2 regions of the Streptomyces diastaticus subsp. diastaticus genome follow, and region 2 is predicted to be linked to the other one. Evidence: riboswitches for the same ligand, from Rfam matches in the RefSeq annotation. Region 2 holds a riboswitch; the other holds the start of a gene.
The links. Region 2 has a riboswitch for S-adenosylmethionine ahead of Sdia_RS10810 (aminotransferase class V-fold PLP-dependent enzyme). Riboswitches for the same ligand answer to the same signal wherever they lie in the genome.
Positions count from the first base shown of each region.

Region 1: it holds a riboswitch for S-adenosylmethionine, as region 2 does, so the genes downstream of both, thrC (threonine synthase) here and Sdia_RS10810 (aminotransferase class V-fold PLP-dependent enzyme) in region 2, are expected to answer to the same signal.

Region 1 covers NZ_BLLN01000002.1:225,600-232,083, forward strand. Annotated here, with positions in the region: gene groL (chaperonin GroEL) at 1-433, opposite strand, end outside; gene Sdia_RS02770 (cold-shock protein) at 938-1,141, opposite strand; gene Sdia_RS02775 (MoaD/ThiS family protein) at 1,584-1,862, opposite strand; gene thrC (threonine synthase) at 1,916-3,226, opposite strand; SAM riboswitch class I at 3,244-3,402, opposite strand; gene Sdia_RS02785 (glucosyl-3-phosphoglycerate synthase) at 3,713-4,732, shown strand; gene Sdia_RS02790 (alpha,alpha-trehalose-phosphate synthase (UDP-forming)) at 4,908-6,359, shown strand; gene otsB (trehalose-phosphatase) at 6,373-6,484, opposite strand, start outside.
Region 2 covers NZ_BLLN01000003.1:539,444-545,927, forward strand. Annotated here, with positions in the region: gene qcrB (cytochrome bc1 complex cytochrome b subunit) at 1-986, shown strand, start outside; gene trpD (anthranilate phosphoribosyltransferase) at 1,116-2,180, shown strand; SAM riboswitch class IV at 2,299-2,415, shown strand; gene Sdia_RS10810 (aminotransferase class V-fold PLP-dependent enzyme) at 2,744-4,108, shown strand; gene Sdia_RS10815 (hypothetical protein) at 4,406-4,726, opposite strand; gene Sdia_RS10820 (Lrp/AsnC family transcriptional regulator) at 5,299-5,580, opposite strand; gene Sdia_RS10825 (rhomboid family intramembrane serine protease) at 5,577-6,314, opposite strand.

The DNA.
Region 1 (6,484 bases), on a different contig from region 2:
AGGCGATCTGCTCCTTGGTCTCCACGTCCTTCGCCTGCTCCAGCAGCGCGGAGGAGACGGCCTCGACGGCCTTCTCGATGCCGCGCTTCAGGGCCATCGGGTTGGCACCCGCGGCGACGTTGCGCAGACCCTCGCGGACGAGCGCCTGGGCCAGGACGGTCGCGGTCGTCGTGCCGTCACCGGCGACGTCGTCCGTCTTCTTCGCGACCTCCTTGACCAGCTCGGCGCCGATCTTCTCGTACGGGTCTTCGAGCTCGATCTCCTTGGCGATGGAGACACCATCGTTGGTGATCGTGGGGGCGCCCCACTTCTTCTCGAGGACGACGTTGCGGCCCTTGGGGCCAAGGGTGACCTTGACGGCGTCGGCGAGCTGGTTCATCCCGCGCTCGAGACCGCGCCGCGCCTCCTCGTCGAACGCGATGATCTTGGCCATGTGAAGTGGTCCTCCCAGGACTGGGGGTCCCCCCGGACTCTGTCTGGGGGAGGGTGGATACTCCGGACCGCGCTGGCGCCCGCGACGGACGGCCTGCCTGCCTCGCGGTTCCTTGCCCCACGCGGCCTGCGGACCTCACCGACCCGGTCCTTCTGTCACTCTCACTCGGAGAGTGCTAACGCCAATAATTAGCACTCGGGGTAGGAGAGTGCAAGGCGCCAGGGGCCTCCGGCCACGCTCCCGTCGACCGGGGGGCGCCCCGTCCGCGCCGGGCCACGGGAAGCAGGGCCCCCTCCTGGCACCGGGAAGCCTCGGACGCCGGCCGGGCCGGTCCCTGACGACCCGTCCGCTCCCCGGCGCCGCGTCGCGCCCGGACCGCACCACCTCGGCCCGCCGGCGCCTGAGGCCGCAGAGCCCGGGCGGCGCGCAGGGCCCGGCCATGGCAGAGGGCCCGCCCCCTGTCACGGGAGCGGGCCCTCTGGTGAGTGTGGTGCGGTCGGCGCCTCAGGCGGCCACGCGGACCATGTCCGCCTGCGGCCCCTTCTGCCCCTGCGAGATCTCGAATTCGACCCTCTGACCCTCTTCAAGGGTGCGGTAGCCGTCCATCTGGATCGCGCTGTAGTGGACGAATACATCCGCACCACCGTCGACCGCGATGAAGCCGTAGCCCTTCTCCGCGTTGAACCACTTGACGGTGCCCTGAGCCATGCCTAACTCCCCTATTACTGGCCCTTGCACAGGCCCGCACTTCGCGGACCCGGGTCAGACCTCACCCCCCAACCCGCGGTCGGGGGTGTGCGCCGGAACGCGTCGACCGCCGCTGAATGTATCTGCCCAACTGCCGTCTGCAACAGGTCAGTCGGACGAGAAATCCGAGGGCCGGAGAAGGACGGAACCGGGAGGATGCACCGGAGTTGCGGGCAAGTCGGGCCCGGCAAAAGGCACGCAAGGGGGCGAATGCCTGGGCCACTTCGTCCGCTGTTCGCCGGGGAAAGAACGGCGGCTCATATGCTCCCGGCACAAACGCGGGAGGCTGTTCCCCAACTCTATCGCGTTCAACCATGCAGAATTGCCCCCTCCGCTTTCCCCGGGGGGAATGGAGCGGAGAGGGCAATTCGGTGGTGCGGGTGCGCCGGTGTGGCGCGGCGGCTCAGCAGCCGCCGGCGACGGCGGGGATGATCGAGATGCCGGCGCCGTCGGGCGTGGCGGTCTGGAGCCCCTGCTCGAAGCGGACGTCGTCGTCGTTGACGTAGACGTTGACGAAGCGGCGGAGCTTGCCCTGGTCGTCGAGGACGCGGGCGGCGATGCCGGCGTGGTTCTTCTCCAGGTCGGCGATGACCTCGGCGAGGGTCGCGCCCTCGGCGGCGACCTCGGACCGGCCGTCGGTGTAGGTGCGCAGGATGGTGGGGATGCGGACGTTGACGCTCATGGGAGTGCCTTCCGGAAGCTGGGGCGACGGGACGGGTGGGGACGCGGGCGGCGTCAGGAGGTGGCGAGCCCTGCGGCGCGGAACGCGTCCAGGTCGGGCCGGATCGTCGCGGTCGGCCCGGTGGTGGGCGCCACGGCGTCCAGGGTCTTCAGTCCGTCGCCGGTGTTGAGGACGACGGTGGTCAGGGACGGGTCGATCAGCCCGGCCTCGACGAGCTTGCGGGTGACGCCGACGGTCACGCCGCCCGCGGTCTCCGCGAAGATGCCCTCGGTGCGGGCGAGCAGCTTGATGGCGTCGACCACCTGCGCGTCGTCCACGTCCTCGACGGCGCCCCCGGTGCGCCGGGCGATGTCCAGGACGTAGGGACCGTCGGCCGGGTTGCCGATGGCGAGCGACTTGGCGATGGTGTCGGGCTTCTGCGGGCGGACCACGTCGTGCCCGGCCTTGTAGGCGGTGGAGACCGGCGAGCAGCCCTCTGCCTGGGCACCGAAGATCTTGTACGGGCGGTCCTCGACCAGTCCGAGCGCGATCAGCTCCTTGAACCCCTTGTCGATCTTGGTGAGCTGCGAGCCGGAGGCGACCGGGATCACGATCTGGTCGGGCAGCCGCCAGCCGAGCTGCTCCGCGATCTCGTAGGCCAGGGACTTGGAGCCCTCGCCGTAGTACGGGCGCAGGTTGACGTTGACGAAGCCCCAGCCCTCGCCGAGCGGGTCGCCGATCAGCTCGGAGCAGAAGCGGTTCACGTCGTCGTAGTTGCCCTCGATGCCGACCAGGTCGCCGCCGTAGACCGCGGCCATGACGACCTTGCCCTGTTCCAGGTCGTGCGGGATGAAGACGCAGGAGCGGAAGCCCGCGCGGGCGGCGGCGGCGCCGACGGCACCCGCGAGGTTGCCCGTGGAGGAGCAGGAGAGGGTGGTGAAGCCGAAGGCGCGGGCGGCCTCGACGGCGATGGCGACGACGCGGTCCTTGAAGGAGTGCGTCGGGTTGCCGGAGTCGTCCTTGACGTACAGGCCGCCGGTGACGCCCAGCTCGGCGGCGAGGTGGTCGGCCTTGACCAGTTGGGTGAAGCCCGGGTTCAGGCTGGGCTTGGTGGCGACGTCGGCGGGGACGGGCAGCAGCGGGGCGTACCGCCAGATGTTGTCCGGGCCGGCCTCGATGGCGGCGCGCAGGGCCTGCGGGTCACCGGTCGGCAGGTCGTAGGCGACCTCCAGGGGCCCGAAACAGCTCACGCAGGCGAAGACCGGGCCGAGCGGGAAGCGCTCGCCGCACTCGCGGCAGGAGAGGGCGACGGCGGGACCGAGGTCGACCGCGGGGGCGTCCTGCGAGGGGGTGGCGGGGGTGGTGGCGACGGTGTGCACAGCCATGACGGCGAGGCCCTTTCTCCTCATCTTCCTCGCGACGCATCTCGCCGCGAGACGGAATTGGCACCTTCCCGAGCCGGGAGCCTCGCCGGACGCGGGTGGAACACGCGTCGGGAGTACCGACCGGAGGGTTGCCGGGGCTTCAACGGGCCGTGTCCCTCTGCCCCTCTGGATGAGCGGTATGGCGTCGGATCCCTTGTCTGGCGGGGCCGAACGCGTTTGTCGTGCGCACCGCGCACGTCTCTCGACATGCGATGGTCACGCGCGTTGTTCAAGACTGTAACCGACGGCTTGGACAGTTGTGTGGGTCGTCCGAACCGCGAGATGGGACCCGGGGCCGGCAGCGCGGCCGGCCCGCCCGCCCCCTCGTAGTCGGTCGCGTCTTCGGTCGCGCGCCCTCCCCCGAGGCCGCGCGGAGGCGCGGGGGGATCATGGGACATCACCTAGGACATGGCCTCGGACATGACCCGGACATGAGGGGACGATCACGTGCTCGAAGAGGTGGAGCGCTGGCTCACCAAGCGGTCCTGGTCCGCCGCCGACCGGCCGCTGAGCGCACTGGTGGCGGCCAAACGCGGCAGCGGGTCGACGATCAGCGTCGTGCTGCCCGCGCTGAACGAGGAGGCGACGGTCGGGGCGATCGTGGCGGAGATCCGCCGCTCGCTGATGGAGGCCGTGCCGCTCGTCGACGAACTGGTGGTGATCGACTCCGGTTCCACCGACCGCACCTCGCGGGAGGCCGCCGACGCCGGGGCCCGGGTCGTGCACCGCGACGCGATCCTGCCGAGGATGCCCGCCCTGCCCGGCAAGGGCGAGGTGCTGTGGCGGTCACTGCTGGTCACCAGCGGTGACATCGTCTGCTTCGTCGACGCCGACCTGAAGGAGTTCTCGCCGGACTTCGTCTCCGGCATCGTCGGTCCGCTGCTGACCGACCCGGACGTCGACTTCGTCAAGGCGATGTACGACCGCCCGCTCGGCTCGGCCGCCGGCCAGGGCGGCCGCGTCACCGAACTCATGGCCCGCCCGGTGCTCAACCTGCACTGGCCGCTCCTGGCGGGCTTCGTCCAGCCGCTGGGCGGCGAGTACGCGGTCCGCCGGGGCCTGCTGGAGCAGCTCCCGTTCCCCGTCGGCTACGGCGTGGAGCTGGGTCTGCTGGTGGACGCCCTGCACACGGTGGGACTGGACGCGCTGGCCCAGGTCGACGTGGGCGTCCGCGTCCACCGGCACCAGGACGGCCTGGCCCTCGGCCGCATGGCCGCCGCCATCTACCGCACCGCCCAGCTCCGGCTGGCCCGCGGCCACCTGGTCCGCCCGGAACTGACCCAGTTCGAGCGCGGCGAGGAGGGCTTCGCCGCCCGCACCACGAAGGTCGACACCGAGGAGCGACCCCCGATGATCGAGATCACCGAGTACCGCGGCGGCCGTCTGACGGACCCCCCGCCGGACCCCCTCCCCGAACACACCGCCCACACCCGCCCTCCGGCCCCGTACCACCGCAGAACAGGCTGAGCACACACACCGCCGGGCCGGGGCGGCACCCGCCCCGGCCGGGCCGTCCCGCACCCACCGACCGGCCGCCCCGCGACCAACCGGCCTCGGGAGCGGAGGGGCGTGTCGGGCGGCGAGCGAAGCGCGAGAGGGAGGCAGGCGTTTACGCCTCCCGGGAAGGGGCTAGGTAGCCCGCATGGCTGTTTCTGCTGACAGTGCGCGCATTCTGGTCGCCTCCAACCGCGGCCCCGTCTCGTACGGGCTGCTGCCCGGCGGCGGGCTGGACGCCAAGCGCGGCGGGGGCGGGCTCGTGTCGGGGCTCTCGGCGATCGGCTCGGACGCCTCCACGCTGTGGGTGTGCGCCGCGCTGGGCGAGGGGGACCGCGAGGCGGCCCGCCGGGCGGGGACGGGCACGCTGGACCCGGAGGACACCGGCGGCCAGCGCGTCCGGATGCTCGACATCCCGGAGCAGACGCACGCCGCCGCGTACAACGGCATCGCCAACTCCGTGCTGTGGTTCGTCCATCACCTGCTGTACCAGACGCCGGTGGAGCCGGCCTTCGGTCCGGAGTTCCGGGAGCAGTGGGCGGCGTACGAGGCGTACAACCGCGCGTTCGCCGAGGCGCTGGCCGCCGAGGCGGCCGAGGGCGCGGCGGTGCTGGTGCAGGACTACCACCTGGCGCTGGTGCCGGGGCTGCTCCGCGCGCTCCGCCCCGACCTGCGCATCTCGCACTTCACGCACACCCCGTGGGCGCCGCCGGACTACTTCCGGCTGCTGCCCGACGACATCGCCGCCCAGCTCCTGTCCGGCCTGCTCGGCGCGGACCGCCTCGGTTTCCTCACCAAGCGCTGGGCGGGTGCCTTCATGGACTGCGCGCAGTCCGTCCTCGGCGCCGAACGCGCCGGTGGCGCGGAGCTGTCGTACGACGGGCGCCGGACGGCGATCGGGGTGTACGGGCTGGGCGCGGACGCGGAGTTCCTGCGGGAGCGGGCGCACCGCACCGATGTGGACGACCGGCTGGGGGCACTGCGGGAGCAGATCGGCCAGCCGGACCGGAAGACGATCGTCCGGGTGGACCGCACCGAGCTGTCGAAGAACATCGTCCGCGGCCTGCTCGCCTACCGTCAGCTCCTCCTCGACCACCCGGAGTGGACCGGTCGCGTGGTGCACATCGCCTTCGCCTACCCCTCGCGCCAGGACCTGGCCGTCTACCGCGAGTACACCGCCTCGGTGCGGGCGCTCGCGGACGAGATCAACGAGCAGTTCGGCACGGTCGGCTGGACCCCGGTGGTGCTGCACGTCGAGGACGACTTCGCCCGGTCGCTGGCCGCCTACCGGCTGGCCGACGTGGCACTGGTCAACCCGATCCGGGACGGCATGAACCTGGTCGCCAAGGAGGTCCCGGTGGTCTCCGACGCGGGTGTGGCGCTGGTGCTCTCCCGGGAGGCGGGCGCCTACGAGGAGCTGGGCGAGGACGCCCTGCCGGTCAACCCGTACGACGTGAGCGCCACCGCCCGCGCCCTGCACGACGCCCTGATGATGCCGCCCTCGGAGCGCGCCGAGCGCAGCAAGCGCCTGGCGGCCGCCGCGACGGCCCTGCCGCCCCAGCGCTGGTTCCTGGACCAGCTGGAGGCGCTGGGCGGCTGACCGGCACCGCGCCTCAGGAGGACCGGCGGACCGTCTCGGCGATCCCCGCCAGCAGCGCGGCGACCTGGCCGGGCCCCCGCACGACCAGGTCGGCACGGGAGGCCAGTTCGGGGACCTCGTCACCG
Region 2 (6,484 bases):
TCCACATCCTGCTGCTGCCGGGCATCATGCTCGGCCTCGTGGTGGCCCACCTGATCCTGGTCTTCTACCACAAGCACACGCAGTTCCCCGGCCCCGGCCGGACCAACAAGAACGTCGTGGGCATGCCGCTGATGCCGGTCTACATGGCGAAGGCCGGAGGCTTCTTCTTCCTCGTCTTCGGCGTCATCGCGGCGGTCGCGGCCATCGCGACCATCAACCCCATCTGGGGGATCGGTCCCTACCGGCCGGACATGGTGGGTACCGGAGCCCAGCCGGACTGGTACATGGGCTTCGCCGAGGGTCTCGTCCGGGTGATGCCCGGCTGGGAGATCAACTTCCTCGGCCACACCCTGGTCCTGGGCGTCTTCATCCCGCTGGTGGTCTTCGGCCTGGTGCTGGGCGCGATGGCGCTCTACCCGTTCATCGAGTCCTGGATCACCGGCGACAAGCGCGAGCACCACATCCTGGACCGCCCGCGCAACGCCCCGACGCGCACCGCGCTCGGTGTCGCCTGGATCACGATGTACATGATCACCCTGGTGGGTGGTGGAAACGACCTCTGGGCGACCCACTTCCACCTGTCGATCAACGCGATCACCTGGTTCGTCCGGATCGGCTTCTTCGCCGGACCGGTCATCGCCTTCATCGTCACCAAGCGGATCTGCCTGGGGCTCCAGCGGCGGGACGCCGAGAAGGTGCTGCACGGACGCGAGTCCGGCATCATCAAGCGGCTGCCGCACGGTGAGTTCATCGAGGTCCACGAGCCGCTCAGCCAGGAGCAGCTGCACACCCTCACCCAGCACGAGCAGTACAAGCCGGTCGAGGTCGGCCCGACGGTCGACGAGAACGGTGTGGAGCGCAAGGTCAAGGGCAGCGAGAAGCTCCGGGCCAAGCTCTCCAACGCCTACTTCGGCGAGGGGACGCAGATCCCCAAGCCGACGACCGAGGAGTACCGGGAGATCCAGGAAGGCCACGGCCACCACTGACCTCCACGCCACCCTGATCGACTGATCGCCACGCCGGAGCCCCGTCCATTCGCTGGACGGGGCTCCAGGCCGTTGTGGGCCTTGGTTAGGGTGGAGCATCCCGCAGGACGAGACGAACCAGGAGCGACCATGAGCGCTGCGCACCCCGCTGGAGGCGACACCACGGCGGTCCGTTCCTGGCCGGAGGTCCTCAACGGTCTGCTGGACGGCCGGGACCAGAGCGCGGAGGCGACAGCCTGGGCGATGGAGCGGATCATGCGCGGTGAGGCAACCGACGCGCAGATCGCCGGCTTCGCCGTCGCGCTGCGGGCCAAAGGGGAGACGGTCCAGGAGATCAGCGGCCTGGTCCGCGGCATGTACGCGCACGCCCGCACCATCGACGTCCCCGGCGAGAGCGTGGACATCGTCGGCACCGGCGGCGACGGCGCCCGTACGGTCAACATCTCCACCATGTCCTCCATCGTGATCGCCGGGACGGGCGCCAAGGTCGTCAAACACGGCAGCCGGGCCGCCTCCTCCGCCTCGGGCGCCTCCGACGTCCTGGAGAAGCTCGGCGTCAACCTGGAGCTCTCGCCCGACCGGGTCGCCGAGGTCGCGGAGGAGGCCGGGATCACCTTCTGCTTCGCGGTCCGCTTCCACCCGGCGCTCAGACACGTCGCCGCCGCCCGCAGAGAACTGGGTATCCGCACCGTCTTCAACTACCTGGGCCCGCTCACCAATCCGGCCCGGGTCCGCGCCCAGGCCACCGGGGTCGCGGACGCCCGCGTGGCGCCGATCATCGCGGGCGTCCTCGCGGAACGCGGCTCCTCCGCGCTGGTCTTCCGGGGCGACGACGGGCTCGACGAGCTGACCATCACCGCCACCTCCCGGGTCTGGCTGGTGCGGGACGGGGAGGTGCGCGAGGAGACCTTCGACCCGCGCGACGTCGGTATCGACCTGGTGCCGGTGGAGGCGCTGCGCGGCGCCGACGCCTCCTACAACGCGGACGTGGCCCGCAGGCTCCTCGCCGGGGAGACGGGCCCGGTCCGTGACGCGGTCCTGCTCAACTCCGCCGCCGCCCTCGCGGCGCTGCGTCCCTCGGCCGCGCCGCTCACCGAGCGGATCGCCGACGGGATGCTGCTGGCGGCCGACTCCCTCGACTCCGGCCGGGCCCAGGCGGCCCTGGAGCGCTGGGTGGCCGCCTCCCACCGGTGAACCGGCACTGGGGAACTCCCGGCCCGTGAAAGGCCGTTGAGCGCGCGTACAGACGGGGCGCGGTCCGTATGCCGGACCGCGCCTTGCGCGTCCGCGCCAGTGTGGCAGGATGCCGACAGGTCATGAGTGACAGCGACTACGGCCCCGGCCCGCTGTCCGGCAACCCTCCGTCCGTGGCGGGGTGCCCCGGGTGAAGACCAGGCCGTGGTCAGTCCGTCCGCGGCAAGCGCGGACCCCTCGCGCCCCTTCGGGGCGAGTGTCCAGGGGTCCTGGTCCTTCGAGGGAGCGGTTCTCGTGAGCAAGCGAATGCGTTAGGGCCGGTCGGCCCGACCGCGTCCATCCCTCCCCCCTTTTCCGAGCCCCCGGCTGTGCCGGGCCGGTCCCCGTGGCGTCCCCGCCCTGTCCGGGCGGGGGCCCGGCGATCCCGGGAAGGCGAGGCAGGACGCCGTACGTCCGGGGGACTCCCCGGGCCCGGGCCGCGGTTGCCCCACCCCGCACACCCTTCTCCGTCCTCGCCGCCGGGGCGCCGCCGCGCCCCGCCGCCCACCGCTCCGGGAGCCCCCATGACCGTCACCGCCCTCCACGCCACCGTCGAGTCGGCGATTTGCGCCCCGTTGCCCGTTCTGGGTGCCGGGATCAGCGTCCCGCTCGCCACCGGCGGCGAGCGGAGCTACGCCGCCCTCGACTACGCCGCCAGCGCTCCCGCCCTGAAGCGGGTGTGGGACGACGTCGCCGCCTACGCCCCGTACTACGGCAGCGTCCACCGGGGCGCCGGGCACCTCTCCCAGCTCTCCACCGACCTCTTCGAACGGAGCCGGGCCACCGTCGCCGCCTTCCTCGGCTGCCGCCCCGACGACGAACTCCTCTTCACCCGCTCCACCACCGACTCCCTCAACCTGCTGGCCGGGGCGCTCCCCGAGGGGTGCGAGGTCTTCGTCTTCGAGACCGAGCACCACGCCGCCCTGCTGCCCTGGCGCTCGGCCCGCCTCACCGTCCTCGACGCGCCCAGCGGCCACGACGAGGCAGTCCGCACCCTGGAGCGGGCGCTCGCCGCCCGCGACCCGTACGGCCCCGCGCTGGTCTGCGTCACCGGTGCCTCCAACGTCACCGGGGAGATCTGGCCGGTCCGCGAACTGGCCGCCGCCGCCCACGCGCACGGTGCCCGCATCGTCCTGGACGCCGCCCAGCTCGCCCCGCACCGGCCCGTCTCGCTCACCGAGCTGGACGTCGACTGGGTCGCCTTCTCCGGCCACAAGCTGTACGCCCCCTTCGGCGCCGGGGTGCTGGCCGGGCGCGCCGACTGGCTGCGCGCCGCCGAGCCCTACCTCGCCGGGGGCGGTGCCAGCCGCACCGTCACCCGCGCCGAGGACGGCGGGGTGGACGTCGCCTGGCACACCGGGGCCGCCCGGCACGAGGCCGGCTCGCCCAACGTCATCGGCGCCTACGCCGTCGCCGCCGCCTGCTCCGCGCTCACCGAGGCCGGGCAGGACCGGCTCGCCGCCCGTGAGCAGGCGCTTCTGGAGCGGCTGCTCACCGGCCTCGCCGAGCTGCCCGGCATCCGCGTCCTGACCCTCTTCGGCGACGACGCCGACCGGGTGGGCGTGGTCTCCTTCACCGCCGAGGGCTGGCACAGCTCGCACCTGGCCGCCGCGCTCTCCGCCGAGTACGCCATCGGGGTCCGCGACGGCCTGTTCTGCGCCCACCCACTGGTCCGCACCCTGCTGGAGGCCGGCCGGACCGAGCCCGGCGAGTGCGGCGCCCCCGAGGAGACCGACGGGCAGGCGCTCAGCGCGGTCCGGGTCAGCTTCGGCGCGGGCACACCCGAGGAGCACGTCGAACGGTTCCTGGGGGCCGTCCGGGAGCTGGTCACCACCGGTGCCCGGCTGGACTACCGCACCGTCGACGGTCGCTGGGTCCCGGCCGTCTGAACGGCGGCTGCGACGGCCGGCCCGGCCGCCGCGATCGGGCCGGGCCCCAGCACCACCATCCTGAGCGCCCGCTCGGGGGTGTCGGTGAGGAGCTCCCCGCCCCGGCCCAGCGCCTGCGCCAGCCCCACCGACGCGGGCAGGACGCCGCCGCACGCGCCCACGCCCGGCGCCGTGCCGTACCCCGCGCCGAGGGTGCCGGCCGGTGCCGGTGCCGGCCGGAGAGCGTGGCGCGGCGCGCCACCCCGGCGGGCACCCCGCCGCGCGGCGTCCGCCCGTCCGGGGCGGGGCTCACCGCCCTCAAGGCCGAACCGCCGCCCCGCTTCCCGCGTTGCCGGGCGCCCGGCCGCCGGCGCGGCCGACCAGGCCGGTCGACTCCTCGCCCGGGCCGGCGTACTGGCGCTCCAGGAAGACCCGCAGCAGACGTCTCGCGTCGTGGAAGCGGGCGCCGGTGGAAGGGGCGGCGCCGCGTCCGCAGGCGGCGGTGAGCCCACCCGTCCGCCGGGAGAGGAGGCGCTCCACCCGGTGGTCGACGTCCCGCAGCAGGACGGACCGGGTCGTCGCGGCCACCGCCGCCAGGGCGACCAGCAGCAAGAGCGGGATACGGACCCGGGCGGACATCCGGTGCGGGACGGAGGCAGCCGTCGTCCCCGTCGCCGTGGTCCGGGCCGCTCGGGGAGAGGGAGACGGAGGGCCGGGGGAGGGGGCGCGGCCGTCATCGCCGCGGTCCTCGGCGGCGGAGGGGAGCGGACGGCTCTGCTGCGGCGGGTCCGCGGGGCCGGTCGAGGGGAAGCCGCTCCCCATCTTCACCGGGGCTCGAACTCGAAGCGTCCGGCGGCGTCGCGCGCACCAGGCGGCCGACCTCGTCACCGCCTACCGGGAGGGGTCTCGCCGCGCTGTCCGTCCTCGTTCTCCAGCGCAGGCCCCGAGTGCGTGCTCGGCGAGCTGCGCGCGGGCTCGCGCGAGGCGCCTCGCGCGGGTCGGGGCCGTCGGCGAGCGCGAAGCTGGCCGCCGCGATGGCCCAGCGGTAGCGCGACGGCGGCGGAGAGGGGCGCCACCCGGTGGGAGACAGCCATGTCCGCAGCCTGCCGGGACGACCCGGTGGCGGGGACGAGGGCCGGATGAGGGCTTCTGCATCCTGGCGGCCACCCGGTTGCCGGCGGCCGGCCGGACGCCGGCCGGCACGCCGCGGGTCAGCTGTCGAGGCCGATGGCGAAGGCGGCTTCGAGGTCGTGCTGGGAGTACGTGCGGAAGGCCACGTGCGTGTCGGTGCCCTCGACCCCCTCGATCTTGCTGATCCGCCCGGGGATCACGTCGGCCAGATCGTCGTGGCGCGGCACGCGGACCATGGCGATCAGGTCGTAGGTGCCCGTCACGGAGAACACCTCGCTGACGTTGTCCAGCGCGGCGATCGCCTCGGCGATCTCGGGGATGCGGTCCACGCTGGTCTTGATGAGCACGATCGCGGTGATCACGGTTGGCTGTCTCCCTCGGTGGCCGTCGCTGGAGTCCTCACTCTAAGCGACCCCGAACGGGACCACGCATAGAGGAACCCCAGCGCGAATCCGATGAGGTGGGCCAGGTAGGCGACGCCCGGTCCCTCGCCGCCCCCTCGGGCCGCGGCCCACTGGAGCGCGGCCCAGAACGGCAGCACCACCCAGGCCGGGAGCCGGACCGGAAGGAAGAGGAGGAAGGGCAGCACCGTGGTGACCCGTGCGCCGGGGAAGAGGTGGAGGAAGGCGCCGAGCACCGCCGAGATCGCCCCGGACGCCCCGACCAGCGGCTGGGCCGAGCCGGCGAAGGCCGCAGCGTAGCCGAGCAGGGCCAGGTAGCCGCAGCCCAGGTAGAAGAGCAGGTAGCGCACCGGGCCCATGCGCTGCTCCAGCATGGTGCCGAAGACGTGCAGGAAGAGGAGGTTGCCGAGCAGGTGCAGCCAGCCGCCGTGCACGAAGAGCGCGGTGAGCGGGGTCAGCGCCTCCTTCGCCCGCCCCCGGAACAGTTCGGCGGGGATCACCCCCCACCGGTCGTAGTAGGCGTACTGCGCGGCGAGCACCTGCTCGCCCGTGCCGTACGCGGGAACGAGACCGGAGACCGGCCCGAGCAGGAAGACCACCGCGCAGAGGGCGATCAGGCCGTACGTGACGGGTGCGCCGCGCCCCGCCAGCCGCAGGGCCGCCGTCCGCAGGGGGCTGAACCGTGGCACGATCATGATCAGATCATGGCGTAACCGCCGCAAACCGCGTATATCGCCTCGCCGGGGCCGTCGGCGGCCCACGGGGCCGCCCGGCAGGCCGTAGGGTTGCGCCGTCAGGCGGCACGGACGTGTACCGCGACCCGGTCGCGGTGGCGCCACGTGGTGGCGACGACACCAGCGCAGGC